DNA from 2 places in the Shewanella sp. SW1 genome. Region 1 is predicted to be linked to the other one. Evidence: riboswitches for the same ligand, from Rfam matches in the RefSeq annotation. Region 1 holds a riboswitch; the other holds the start of a gene.
What was found. A riboswitch is a leader RNA that binds a small molecule or an ion and turns the genes downstream of it on or off. The one in region 1 is predicted to bind lysine.
Positions count from the first base shown of each region.

Region 1 (6,197 bases):
GGCAAACTAACCGTTTTTAGCTCATCAGCCGTACCATATAAATCCATTCGCAGCAAATTCACTAAGGGCTGCCCCGCAGCCAATGGCTCACCCACAGGTGCAAGGTATTCCACTAAGCCAGAACTTGGCGCGTGATATTTTTTATAGTCTTTTAGATAACAACCAAAGCGCTGCATTTTAGCGGGTGCAACGGTTTCAGCGATCACGCCTCGGTGGCTTAAATATGCCAAAATCCCTTGTGCATCAACCCGTGCATCCTCAAGACAGACGCGCTCTTGGCTCGCCAATTCCAAGGTTAACGCTGACACTGCAACCCCTAAATCGCGCCCTTGAGATTTTGCAAAATCACTCAATTGCCACCAAGGACAAAACGCAGCCTCATCCATGGCGCCACCAAAGGCATTGGGGATAATGAGCGTATAAGGGATCGACAAAAACTGCGCAGCAGCTAAGTCATATTCAGGACAATACAAGTGCTTACAAGACTTAGGACCTGTGTGCAGATCGAGCACTATATCCGCACCATGGGCCATAATCTGCAGGTTAACCGCAAGCCTATGGCCGGTTGTAATGCCCCATTCATGACGCAATTTTTGCTGACAAGCTTCAACCAAAGTACTGCGATAGGCTTGGATCAGCTCGCTATCACTCAGCTTGGCATGTTCCCCATACCAAGTCGGCAAATCAATAGCATGATTCAAATACTCACGATTCCAATTCGCCCCCGTAATAGGATCAAATCGGCCAAGGGTAAACTCACCACTTTTTTGGTTGATCCCGAGTGGATTCGCCAATGGCACTAAGGTGATTTCGCCGCGGATGTCACAGTGTTCAAGCTGCTTCATCAACTGATAAATCACCGCATTCCCTTGTACTTCAGCACCGTGGACATTGGCCTGAATATACACTTTGGGGCCAGTCGCCTTATCGTCACTCGGTTTGAAATGGTAGATAGGCAAAGTGAGTGCTTGCCCTGCGGCAAGCTCCCCGATTTGCAGAGACGATGTTGTCGGCAACATACTAAACGCCTTCGAACAGATTTTGATGCAGCGATTTAACCACTTGCGCCGCTTCCGATTCTGCCACTAACACACACAGATTATGTGGGCTGGCACCTTGGCAAATCATCCGCACATTGTGTGGTTCTAACACTTCAAACACACGACGACAAATACCCGGCGTCGTCGCAATACGATTACCGATAATCGCCACTAAGGCCAATCCATCTTCAACTCGCACACGACAATGCTGTGATAATTCTTGCAGCAATGCCTCACTCAACAGACCTTGTCCACTTGAATCCGAACCAGTTTTATCTAGGGTTAGAGACACATTCACTTCTGATGTGGTAATCAAATCCACACTGATCTTATGTCGCGCTAATGTCGCAAAGGTTTCCGCTAAAAAGCCCTGCGCATGCAACATTTGCAAGCTGTGAAGATTTAATAGGGTTTGATCGCGGCGCAAAGCCACAGCGCGGAATACGGGCGCATCTTCCACTTGATGACGGATCCAAGTTCCGCCCTTTTCAGGCTCTTTACTTGAACCCACAAACACTTGAATTTGCTGACGAACGGCAGGAAGAATAGTCGCTGGATGCAATACCTTGGCACCAAAGGTCGCCATCTCGGCAGCCTCATTGAAACTGATCTCGGCAATCGGAAAGGCATTGGGCGCCAAACGAGGATCCGTTGTATAAATCCCAGCGACATCGGTCCAAATCTCTACCGCTGAGGCGCGTAACGCTTCAGCTAACAGTGCAGCAGAATAATCACTACCACCACGACCTAACGTTGTTGTTTGTCCCGCTTCATCGGCACCGATAAAGCCTTGCGTGACAATCACTTGTTCCGCTAATAGTGGCTGTAGATAATCACGAGCTAGAGTCGCAATCTGCTCGACCTGAGGTTCGGCTCGGCCAAAGTGGCTGTCAGTACGTAACACTCGGCGCACATCGAAGGCACTTGAGTTGACACCTTTCTCACGGATCACCGCCGAAAACAACGCTGAAGAACATTGCTCACCGAGGGACAACAACTCATCCATAGTCGCTTTGCTGCGTTGTGATGCAAGCGCTTCACTCAATACTGACATGCGACTCAATAATTTATCTAATGCGGCGGCCACATCGTTAGGACGACCGAGCTTATCTAAAATCGCATATTGAATTTGGGCAATTTGTTTTAATCGCTGTAATCGGCCATCGTCGTTGATCGATTCTTGGGTCAATTCTACTAGTAGATTTGTCACGCCGCTCGAAGCGCTGACCACGACTAAACGGCAATGAGGATTAGCTAACACTATGTCGGCACAGCGATTCATAGCGTTATAGTCGGCGACTGAGGTGCCACCAAATTTTGCGACAACGAGGGACATTAGCGCACCTCCGTGAAACACGTAGGGCAACAAATAAATGCAGATTGAATAAGATATTGATTAACTAACATGATCACACTCCGAACTGACTTCGTTCGAAGAGCCTGGTGCTCAATGATAACGCACCCCAAAAGAAGGGAAACAGCAATCGTCACCAGAAGCTCTCCACCAATTACAGGTGACAATCGTCAGGATTCAGCCTGAGCGACCGACATAAACATGCAGCAACCATATCTATGCCTCGGCGTTAATCTCCCTCATCAGTCATCGCTGGAGTTTGTGCTCCTCTGACCGACTACCTAGTTAACGCTCCTCTTCTGTTCCTTTCCTAGGAAAGGGACGAAAAAAGTAGCAATAAACCCCTAATGAAGTCAATGCTAATTTCATAACAAATGAACAATTTAAATAAAATCTTTTGAAAACAACTAAATGTTCAAATCGGGTAGCTCGTATACCAGCTGCACATAATCTCTAAATTTGCCTAAACACACTTCATCATGTCCATCCAAGATGCAAGGCACTAAGCTCACATCCCCTTGTTCGACAACATAAATCGCATATTGATTAAATTTCTTACCCAATTGCAATGCCATCGTTCTATCGATAAACACGGCCCAACTTTTTTCCATGTGGGATAAATCCGGTGCTGCGCCCACTAAAGCACGATAAGGGCTACCGAGTAATTCAATTTCACGGAGAAGTTGGCGATCGAGTAAACGGTTTTGGCTAGGAGAGAGAAGCTTTGAAGCGGGATTATGAGCGGTAATAACAGCAAAGGAAAAATCACAGGATAATGCTTGAGTCAGCAAAAACAACGGCGCTTGGTAACATTGCCACAAATTTTGAGTCGTATTGTCCATTGGTAGTCTAGTCGAAAAATGAACCCAAGCTAGTGTAGCAGAGTGATTGTAAAATCCAAAGAGGCGTGAACTGGCTCACAGGAATAAGAAATACATTAGTTATACTAATCAATAGCTAAAGTAAATATCATGGTAAAAACCCCTGCTCACCTAAAATTTGTTAACATTTCATTTGTTAACAAATGACTAAAACGAGTACAATGTACGTACTGGTGAGTTGAAACAGATTGAGCAAGATGCTTATCGTTCAATACAGTTTGTTACATATATCGCTTAAAGTAACGTGAACTGACCGGGCATCTGTTTAAAATCTGTTCTACATTTGATTTGTCTTTTAAACATTTAAAAAAAACAATAGTTAAGGAACTTATTCTAACTATTGCTTATCGAAGTTGGTACTGATTACGTTTTCTCGTATTACACTTAAACGTGCACTTAATCTACATCCAGATATAGATGTCACCGTAAAGATTTTCCTTTTGAGCACAAAGCAGTTCAAGGAAGTATCAACGCTTTTATGAATATAAGAGCCCGAAGTAAGTTGCTCTTATTGGTTAGTATAAACTGATTAAAATTTAGGTAAATAATATGCAAAATCCGCACATTCTGATCGTTGAAGATGAAGCCGTTACCCGTAACACGCTGAGAAGTATTTTCGAGGCAGAAGGGTATGTGGTAACTGAGGCCAATGATGGCGCAGAAATGCATAAGGCTATGCAGGAAAACAAAATTAACTTGGTCGTTATGGACATTAACTTGCCAGGTAAGAATGGTCTATTGTTGGCACGTGAACTACGTGAAATCAACAACATCGGTCTTATCTTCCTGACAGGTCGTGACAACGAAGTCGACAAAATTCTTGGACTTGAAATTGGCGCGGACGATTATATTACCAAGCCGTTCAACCCACGTGAATTAACGATTCGTGCTCGTAACCTTCTGACTCGTGTCAACAGCGCTGGCGCTGAAGTCGAAGAAAAGAGCTCAGTAGAATACTACCGCTTCAATGATTGGAGCTTAGAGATCAACAGCCGTTCATTAGTGAGCCCACAGGGTGAATCTTACAAACTGCCACGTAGCGAGTTCCGCGCTATGCTGCACTTTGTTGAAAACCCAGGCAAAATTTTGACTCGTGCCGATCTACTGATGAAAATGACCGGCCGTGAACTTAAGCCACACGATCGTACTGTAGACGTGACTATCCGTCGTATCCGTAAGCATTTCGAAAGCTTGCCAGATACGCCAGAAATCATCGCGACTATTCACGGTGAAGGCTATCGTTTTTGCGGTAACTTAGAAGGCTAATCACCCGCTAAGCGACATCCGCATTAATTGGTTTGATAAGAATCGATTCACAAAAAACCAGATCCTAGGATCTGGTTTTTTTATGCCTACTATTTGGCGTTTTTCAACTGCCTATCTAGGAAATCGGCCAGTGAGCGATATAAGTGATTACGCACTTTCTCGCCACGCATCGAATGTTTAGATCCCGGATAATCGATCATCTGGAATAATTTACCTTCATCCTGCAGCGCTTTATAAACCCGAGTGCTGTTTTCAAACAAGACGTTATCGTCAGCCATGCCGTGATACATCAACAGACCTGCTTGATAGTTTTTCACGTAAGGAAACACGCTGCTGGCTTCATAACCCTTTTCATTGCCTTCAGGATGACCTAAGTAACGCTCAGTATAATGGGTGTCATACAAACGCCAGTCGGTCACAGGTGCGCCCGAAATCGCGGCTTTAAAGTAATCTGGCGCCTTAAATAAACTCATCAAAGCCATATAACCGCCGTAGCTGTGGCCGTAAATCGCCACATTATCGGCATCGACAAAGGCTAAGCTACGCAGATAATCCACCCCCACTTTTTGATCATTCACTTCAGCTTCGCCCAAATGACGGTAAATCACCTGCTCAAACCGAGTGCCTCTGTGGGCGCTGCCGCGGTTATCTAATTGGAATACCACATAGCCTTGTTGCACAAGATACTGGGTAAAGTAGTCCTGCTCACTCCAGCTATTAGTCACTAACTGGGCGTGCGGCCCACCGTAAACCCGCACTACGACAGGGTATTTCTTGCTCGCATCGAAGGGAACAGGTTTGAATAAACGGGTTTGTAACACTTGGCCATCTTCGGCTTTCAGTTCACCAAATTCAGGGATTTGCCACAGACCCGCATAGCCATATAAAGGATGGCCTTGCTTAACTTCATTTTGCTCAACCCAAGCCAATTGTTGGCCCTTGTCACCGTGTAAACTGATCTGCGGTGGCTGAGATAAGCTATTGAAATAATCCAGATACACACTTTGATTGTCGGCAAACACAGGGTCGTGCATGCCCGCTTGCTTGCTTACCCGCTCAACCTTGCCACCCGCTAAAGGCACGCGATAAAGTTGTTTCTCGATTGGCGTATCTTTGCGGCCAGTGAAATATACCCAACCAGCGGTTTCATCTATGTATTCCAACGCATCGACAGCCCACTCGCCCTGAGTCAATTGGGTTTTAAGTTTGCCTTTTAAGTCAAAAAGATACAGATGATTAAAGCCGTCACGCTCAGATGCCCAAATAAAAGCCGATTGCTGTTTTAAAAAGTGCAGATCGTTATTGAGGTTCACCCAAGCGTTACTGCGTTCTTTCACTAAGGTTTTTGGCTTAGTCAGTGAATCTAACGCCACTAACTGCAAATCGAGCTTATGTTGATCGCGGCTCTGCCACTGGAACGACAAGTGTTTGCTATCGGGCAACCAATCGACCCGCGGCAGGTAAATATCTTTGCTCTTGTCTTCGCTGTTCTCTTCGCGCAGAGTCACCCAATTGATAGCCTTATTTTTTAGCGTGACCACACCGAGGGCGATGTCGACATTGTTTTTGCCAGCATAGGGATAGCGCTGCTCAGTAAGTTTAATACCATCAGCATAGATTTCGTTACGGGTTACTTGCTCGACACCGGACTCATCG
Region 1 is NZ_JAKKSG010000004.1:13,675-19,871, forward strand. It holds gene L5M71_RS04725 (succinylglutamate desuccinylase/aspartoacylase family protein) at 1-1,019, opposite strand, end outside; gene lysC (lysine-sensitive aspartokinase 3) at 1,021-2,376, opposite strand; lysine riboswitch at 2,527-2,701, opposite strand; gene L5M71_RS04735 (DUF3293 domain-containing protein) at 2,802-3,236, opposite strand; gene arcA (two-component system response regulator ArcA) at 3,825-4,541, shown strand; gene L5M71_RS04745 (S9 family peptidase) at 4,631-6,197, opposite strand, start outside.

Region 2 (6,197 bases), on a different contig from region 1:
ATAGTTCAGCGCCTTTAACTCATTGATGCGTGAGTATTCTTGACCATTACCAAGTAGGTTGGCTGGCAGTTTATGTTCTTTGAGTAAATGGGCTGCACGTAATTGGTCATTGAGATTTTTGGTTTCAAAGATAATTTGCTTATCGGCTAAATTATCTAAACGCTCAAAGGCGATATTAAATTCGACTTGATTGTTTATTGCGCCATTGGCAGGTTTGTTTTTATTTTGGTTATACCAATTTGCATCGGCAAAGGTTTGCCTAATAAGTGCAATGCTGCCCATTAATGATGAGGGATAATCTTGTTCAGACGAACCTTTATCAAATGCCATAAAAGGTTGACTGCGGGCGCGATAAATCACTTCATTAGCCGTTTTGTCCGCTAATGAAAGGCTGACACCCGTTCCACGGAAGATACCGTCGAGTTTGCTACTTTGCACACTGGTGAAACCATTATTAATCCACTCTTTTGCGCGTTTTTTATTGGGGTAAACGTAATTAAACCATTCTTTTTCAGAATGAATTGCACCATTTTCCGCATTACCACCGATACGCTTTATATCATAGACGGGGCGAGTGAGCTTAAGTTTGGGATATTCGAACTCAATCCCATAATCAGTAAAAGGATCGATAAATCCGGGATAAATTGTATAACCACTCAAATCGATTCTAAATGCGCCAGCGGGAATGTCGTTGTGCTCAATAATGGCTTTAATTCGATTATTTTCAATTAATAAAGTGGCATCGCTTAAACGTTTTCCCGGGGCAATAATTAATTCAGCATGGGTAAATGCAGTGAGTTTACTGGATGTTGTTCCAGTATTGAGCTGGGCAAATGTTGTTTGTGATACTAAGCTAGCGATTATGCTGCAGCTTATCATTATCTTATTGTTTATCTGCATTATTTTATTCAATCGAGTGAGGGTGAACAAAGAGTAACTGAAAGCAGATGTAAATACTAAGGCTGAATTGTAACGTAATTTGAGCGGGAGTGAGGTGCAGAATTAACGGCTGTTGTTTAAGTTTGAAATGATTGATGGATATAAAAAAGCTCGCAACTAATGCGAGCTTTTATGCAAACTGGTGTTGGCAATTAGCGCCATCACACTTGGTTGGATTAGATTAAGAAATCTTCCATAGAACGACCTTTGTTGATCTCGTTCTTAAATACGGTAGGCATACGGCCTTGGCCAGTCCATTGAACCATTTCACCGTCAACTTCAATTTGGTATTTGGCTGGACGAGGAGCGCGTTTCTTCGCAGCAGCTTTAACAGCTACGCCACCTAAGTCATCAATTGATAAACCAACGGCTTCCATTTGTTGACGGATTTCTTCAATCTTAGCATTACGAGCTGCCATGGCTTGTTCTTCTTCCTCAGCCATAGACTCGCGTTCTACTAAAATTTTATCTAATTTGTCGGCTAAATCACGTAACTCTTCAACGCTAAGTTCTTTTACTGCAGCTTTAAAACGACGGCCGTGAGTTAATATCTCTAAAAATTCGCTCATATCTATTTTCGTCCCACTCTATTTTTAATACAGGATAATGGTGAACAACACCTAAATGATAGAAACTAATATAGCTCGAATCAAATAAAATTATGCGTTTTAAGGAAATTAAATATTATTTATTTTTTGAACTTTTCTTATTCCCTCAAATAAGTGTCCAAAAAAGTGGCCGTTGCAGCGGATTAAAAAATACAAACAGGCGTTTGACTTTGGTTGACGTTAACGTTAACAGGACGTAAAGTTGCTCTATCCTGCATTGGTATTAACCAATGTTTTGTCCATGTACATGAAAGTGTAGGAAGGAAACCCTATGAAAGTATTGGTGCCCGTTAAGCGCGTTGTTGATGCCAATGTGAAGGTCAGGGTCAAAGCTGACAATACAAGTGTTGACACTGCAAACCTAAAAATGGCGTTGAACCCTTTTTGTGAAATCGCAGTAGAAGAAGCGGTTCGTTTAAAAGAAGCGGGTAGCGCTACTGAAGTGGTTGTTGTCAGTATTGGTAATAAAGCCGTGCAAGAACAACTGCGTACCGCGCTTGCATTAGGCGCAGATCGTGCAATTCATATCGATACTGAAGAAGAGCTCGTGCCAGTGTCTATCGCCAAATTGCTCAAAGCGGTACAAGACAAAGAACAAGCAGAGCTGGTGATTTTTGGTAAGCAATCCATCGATGGTGATAATAACCAAACTGGCCAAATGTTTGCCGCGTTAATGGATATGCCACAGGCGACCTTTGCTTCAGAAATCAAATTAGAAGCGAATACATTACAAGTCACCCGTGAAATTGACGGCGGCATGCAAACTCTTAAACTGCCTTTACCTGCTGTTGTGACCGCCGATTTACGTTTGAACGAACCCCGTTACGCTTCATTGCCTAACATAATGAAAGCTAAGCGTAAGCCATTAGAAGTATTTACTGTGGCAGACTTAGGCGTGACGTTAAAGAGTCACCAAACGATTGTGAAGGTCACTCCGCCAGCTGAACGTAAAGCGGGCATCATGGTAGCGTCGGTAGCTGAGCTAGTTGAAAAGTTAAAAAATGAAGCGAAGGTGATCTAAATGGCCATTTTAGTATTAGCTGAACATGATAATGCTGCACTGAAACTCGATACGGCAAAAATTGTTACCGCCGCCCGTGCCATAGGCGATGAAGTGCATGTCTTGGTTGCGGGTCACCAATGTGGCGCGGTTGTCCAAGCGGTACAGGCACTACAAGGTGTTAGCCAAGTACTCGTTGCCGATGCCAGCGTGTATGAAGCGCATTTAGCGGAAAATTTTGCCAAATTGCTGGTGGACTTAGCGCCAAACTATGGTCACATTCTGGCCTCGGCTTCAAGTTTAGGTAAGGACACGCTTCCGCGCGTTGCGGCATTATTAGATGTCGCGCAAATCTCAGAAGTCATTACTGTTGTCAATGCCGATACCTTTGTGCGCCCTGTGTATGCGGGTAACGCCTTAGCGACAGTGCAAAGCCATGATGCCATTAAAGTGATGACAGTGCGCGCCAGTGCGTTTGACGCTGCGCCAGAAGGTAACAGTGCGGCTGTGACGACACTTGATAAAGTGTTTGAAGCGAGAACTCAGTTTGTTTCTCAATCGCTGACAGTTTCTGCCCGTCCAGAGTTAGGCAATGCTGGCATTATCGTATCTGGCGGCCGAGGCATGGGCAGTGGTGAAAACTTCGGTATGTTAGAGCAACTTGCTGACAAGCTCGGTGCAGCCGTTGGCGCATCACGCGCTGCAGTTGACGCAGGTTTTGTGCCTAACGATTTACAAGTGGGTCAAACCGGTAAAATCGTTGCGCCAAACTTGTATATTGCCGTCGGTATTTCTGGCGCGATTCAACATTTAGCCGGCATGAAAGACGCTAAAGTCATCGTTGCAATCAACAAAGATCCTGAAGCGCCGATTTTTCAAGTTGCCGATTATGGACTCGTTGCAGATCTGTTTGAGGCGGTTCCTGAGCTGATTACAAGTCTCAGTTGATTTTATCTGTGATCTAGGTCACATTAAGTGGCTTTGCGGTAGCATCTGCTAAGCCGCTTATGTTTTTATGTGCCTCACGCCCGTGCAAGGGCGTTCTTAGAAGTAGAGGCGCGCCAAATATTAGTAGTGATCAGTAGGGTGATTCCGTTGATCGATTGCGAAAGGATTTGGTGCCGAAGTGGTTCGATTTATCACGATCAACTGCTGGGGTTGTACCTAATAGGTGCAGCACTGCCATAGTATTTTCCGATATGGATATTGGGAATAGTTACTATGGAGCGCTACTGATAGGACAGGTGACCTTGGGTATCTATTGCCTTTTCCCACCAGTTCAGTCGCCCTCCATTCGTATTTAACGAAGATAATAATCAATGACTGTTATGAATTATGCCGATTCGGCACTTTCCTTGTTGCCGCCTGCGGTGGCTATCGTATTGGCGATCTTGACTCGCCGTGTACTGCTTTCTTTGGGGTTAGGTATTTTAATTGGTGCTTTATTGCTCAATCAATTTTCACCTTTAGCAACGGGTGAGTTTGTATTTAATGGCGTTAAAGGGCTTTTTTGGACTGATAAAGGTCTAAATTCGTGGAACTTATATATTCTCGGTTTCTTAATTGTACTGGGAATGATTACAGCGTTAATTACCGTAAGTGGCAGCGCGCGGGCTTTTGCCGATTGGGCTCGTTTACATATACGTAATAAACGTGACGCTAAACTATTGACCATGTTTTTAGGTTGCGTAGTTTTTATTGATGATTATTTCAATAGTTTAGTTGTTGGTTCGGTCGCTCGACCTGTTACCGATCGTTATTATGTTTCCCGCGCTAAGTTAGCTTATTTATTAGATTCTACTGCGGCGCCTGTGTGCGTTATTTCTCCAGTTTCGAGCTGGGGCGCTTATATTATCGCACTCATTGGCGGGATATTAACTGCCCATGGTTTTGCTGATACGGGTCATTTGAGTATTTTTATTCAAATGATCCCAATGAACTTTTACGCAATCTTCTCCTTATTATTATTACTTTTTGTTGTTTTTATGGGATTAGATGTTGGGCCAATGCGTGAGCATGAGCTCAATGCCCAACGTGGTAATTTATACGATGAGTCTAAGGGATTACCGCCTGGGGCGAACGCGGATTTACCTGAAGCCGAAACTGGTAAGATTTTAGGTCTGTTCCTGCCGATTACCGTGTTGGTATTTGCAACCCTCTATTTTATGATTAACAGTGGCGCTCAAGTACTCGCGGCGGAAGGGATTGAATTTAATATTATTTCTGCTTTTGAGAAAACCGATGTCAGTTCATCACTTTTCTTTGGTGCATTAATTGGTCTAGCGGTTTCGCTGATATTGAATTTAGTGCAAGGCGTTGAGAAATTGATGATAGTCAAAGGTATAGTGCAGGGCGCTCGCTCTATGCTGCCGGCGATTTACATCCTGTTATTTGCTTGGACAATCGCAGGTGTGATTGGTCAACTCGAAACCGGTAAGTTTATGGCGAGTTTAGCAACAGGAAATATTCCGTTCGCGTTTTTACCCGCCTTAATGTTTGTGCTAGCAGGTATTACCGCGTTCTCAACTGGTACTAGCTGGGGTACGTTCGGGATCATGTTGCCGATTGCTGCTGATATGGCGATGGGAAGCCACACTGGCATGATGTTGCCTATGCTTGCCTCTGTGCTGGCGGGGGCTGTATTTGGCGATCACTGCTCGCCAATTTCCGACACGACTATCTTGTCGTCTACGGGCGCCAGTTGCCACCACATCGACCATGTGGTGACTCAGCTACCTTATGCACTCATTGCGGCGTTTATTAGCTTAGTGGGTTATGTGGCACTTGGATTTACCGAGTCTGTTGTCGCGGGTTTAGTGGCTTGTAGTGTGGCATTTGTGATCAGTATTATCGTACTTAAAATCAAATCGAAAGGCGCAATTAGCTAGACGTTAATTGAAACCTTTCACTGCAAACGTTCACGACAAATAAGTCAAAATAAATCAGCCAGCATTATGCTGGCTGATTTTTTGGTTAAGGCTGAGTTTGTCTTTATCTCTAGCCTATCGCATTAAGGCTATCAACTCTTAGCTTAGCGTGCTTGATCTAGACCGCGGCGTTTAAGTAAGCCTTCTGTGGTTGGTTCTTGTCCGCGGAAGTTTTTGTAGGCGTCCATTGGCGCTATGCTATTACCCACTTCACGGATCGTTTTGCGGTACTTCATGCCGATTTCACGATTGAGCCCACCTTGGGTTTGTACATAGGCAAACGCATCCGCCGCTAAAATCTCACTCCACATATAAGCGTAATAACTTGCCGAGTAACCGCCGGGGAAGGCGTGGGCAAAATAGGTCGACTTATAACGCGGAGGTACGGCACTGATGTTTAAGCCGTGCTTTTTCAGGGCATTGGCTTCAAAGGTTGGTACATCTTGCAGCGGGGTATCTGGGCTTAATGAATGCCATTCCATGTCTACTAATGCAGCGGCCATGTATTCCAGTGTGTCAAAGCCTTGGTTGAAACTGCCTGATTTCAGCAGTTTTTGCAGCAGTTCATCGGGAATGGGTTTGCCCGTTTCGTAGTGTTTCGCGTAGTTCGCTAACACTTTTGGATGGGCGGCCCAATCTTCTTCAAACGTCGATGGAAATTCGACAAAGTCGCGTGAAACCGAGGTACCCGCCAGACTTGGATAAGTCACTTTAGAGAACATG
Region 2 is NZ_JAKKSG010000012.1:68,577-74,773, reverse strand. It holds gene L5M71_RS12285 (amidohydrolase family protein) at 1-900, opposite strand, end outside; gene L5M71_RS12280 (H-NS family nucleoid-associated regulatory protein) at 1,116-1,508, opposite strand; gene L5M71_RS12275 (electron transfer flavoprotein subunit beta/FixA family protein) at 1,819-2,568, shown strand; gene L5M71_RS12270 (electron transfer flavoprotein subunit alpha/FixB family protein) at 2,569-3,495, shown strand; lysine riboswitch at 3,591-3,787, shown strand; gene L5M71_RS12265 (Na+/H+ antiporter NhaC family protein) at 3,867-5,435, shown strand; gene L5M71_RS12260 (M3 family metallopeptidase) at 5,579-6,197, opposite strand, start outside.
Region 2: it holds a riboswitch for lysine, as region 1 does, so the genes downstream of both, L5M71_RS12265 (Na+/H+ antiporter NhaC family protein) here and lysC (lysine-sensitive aspartokinase 3) in region 1, are expected to answer to the same signal.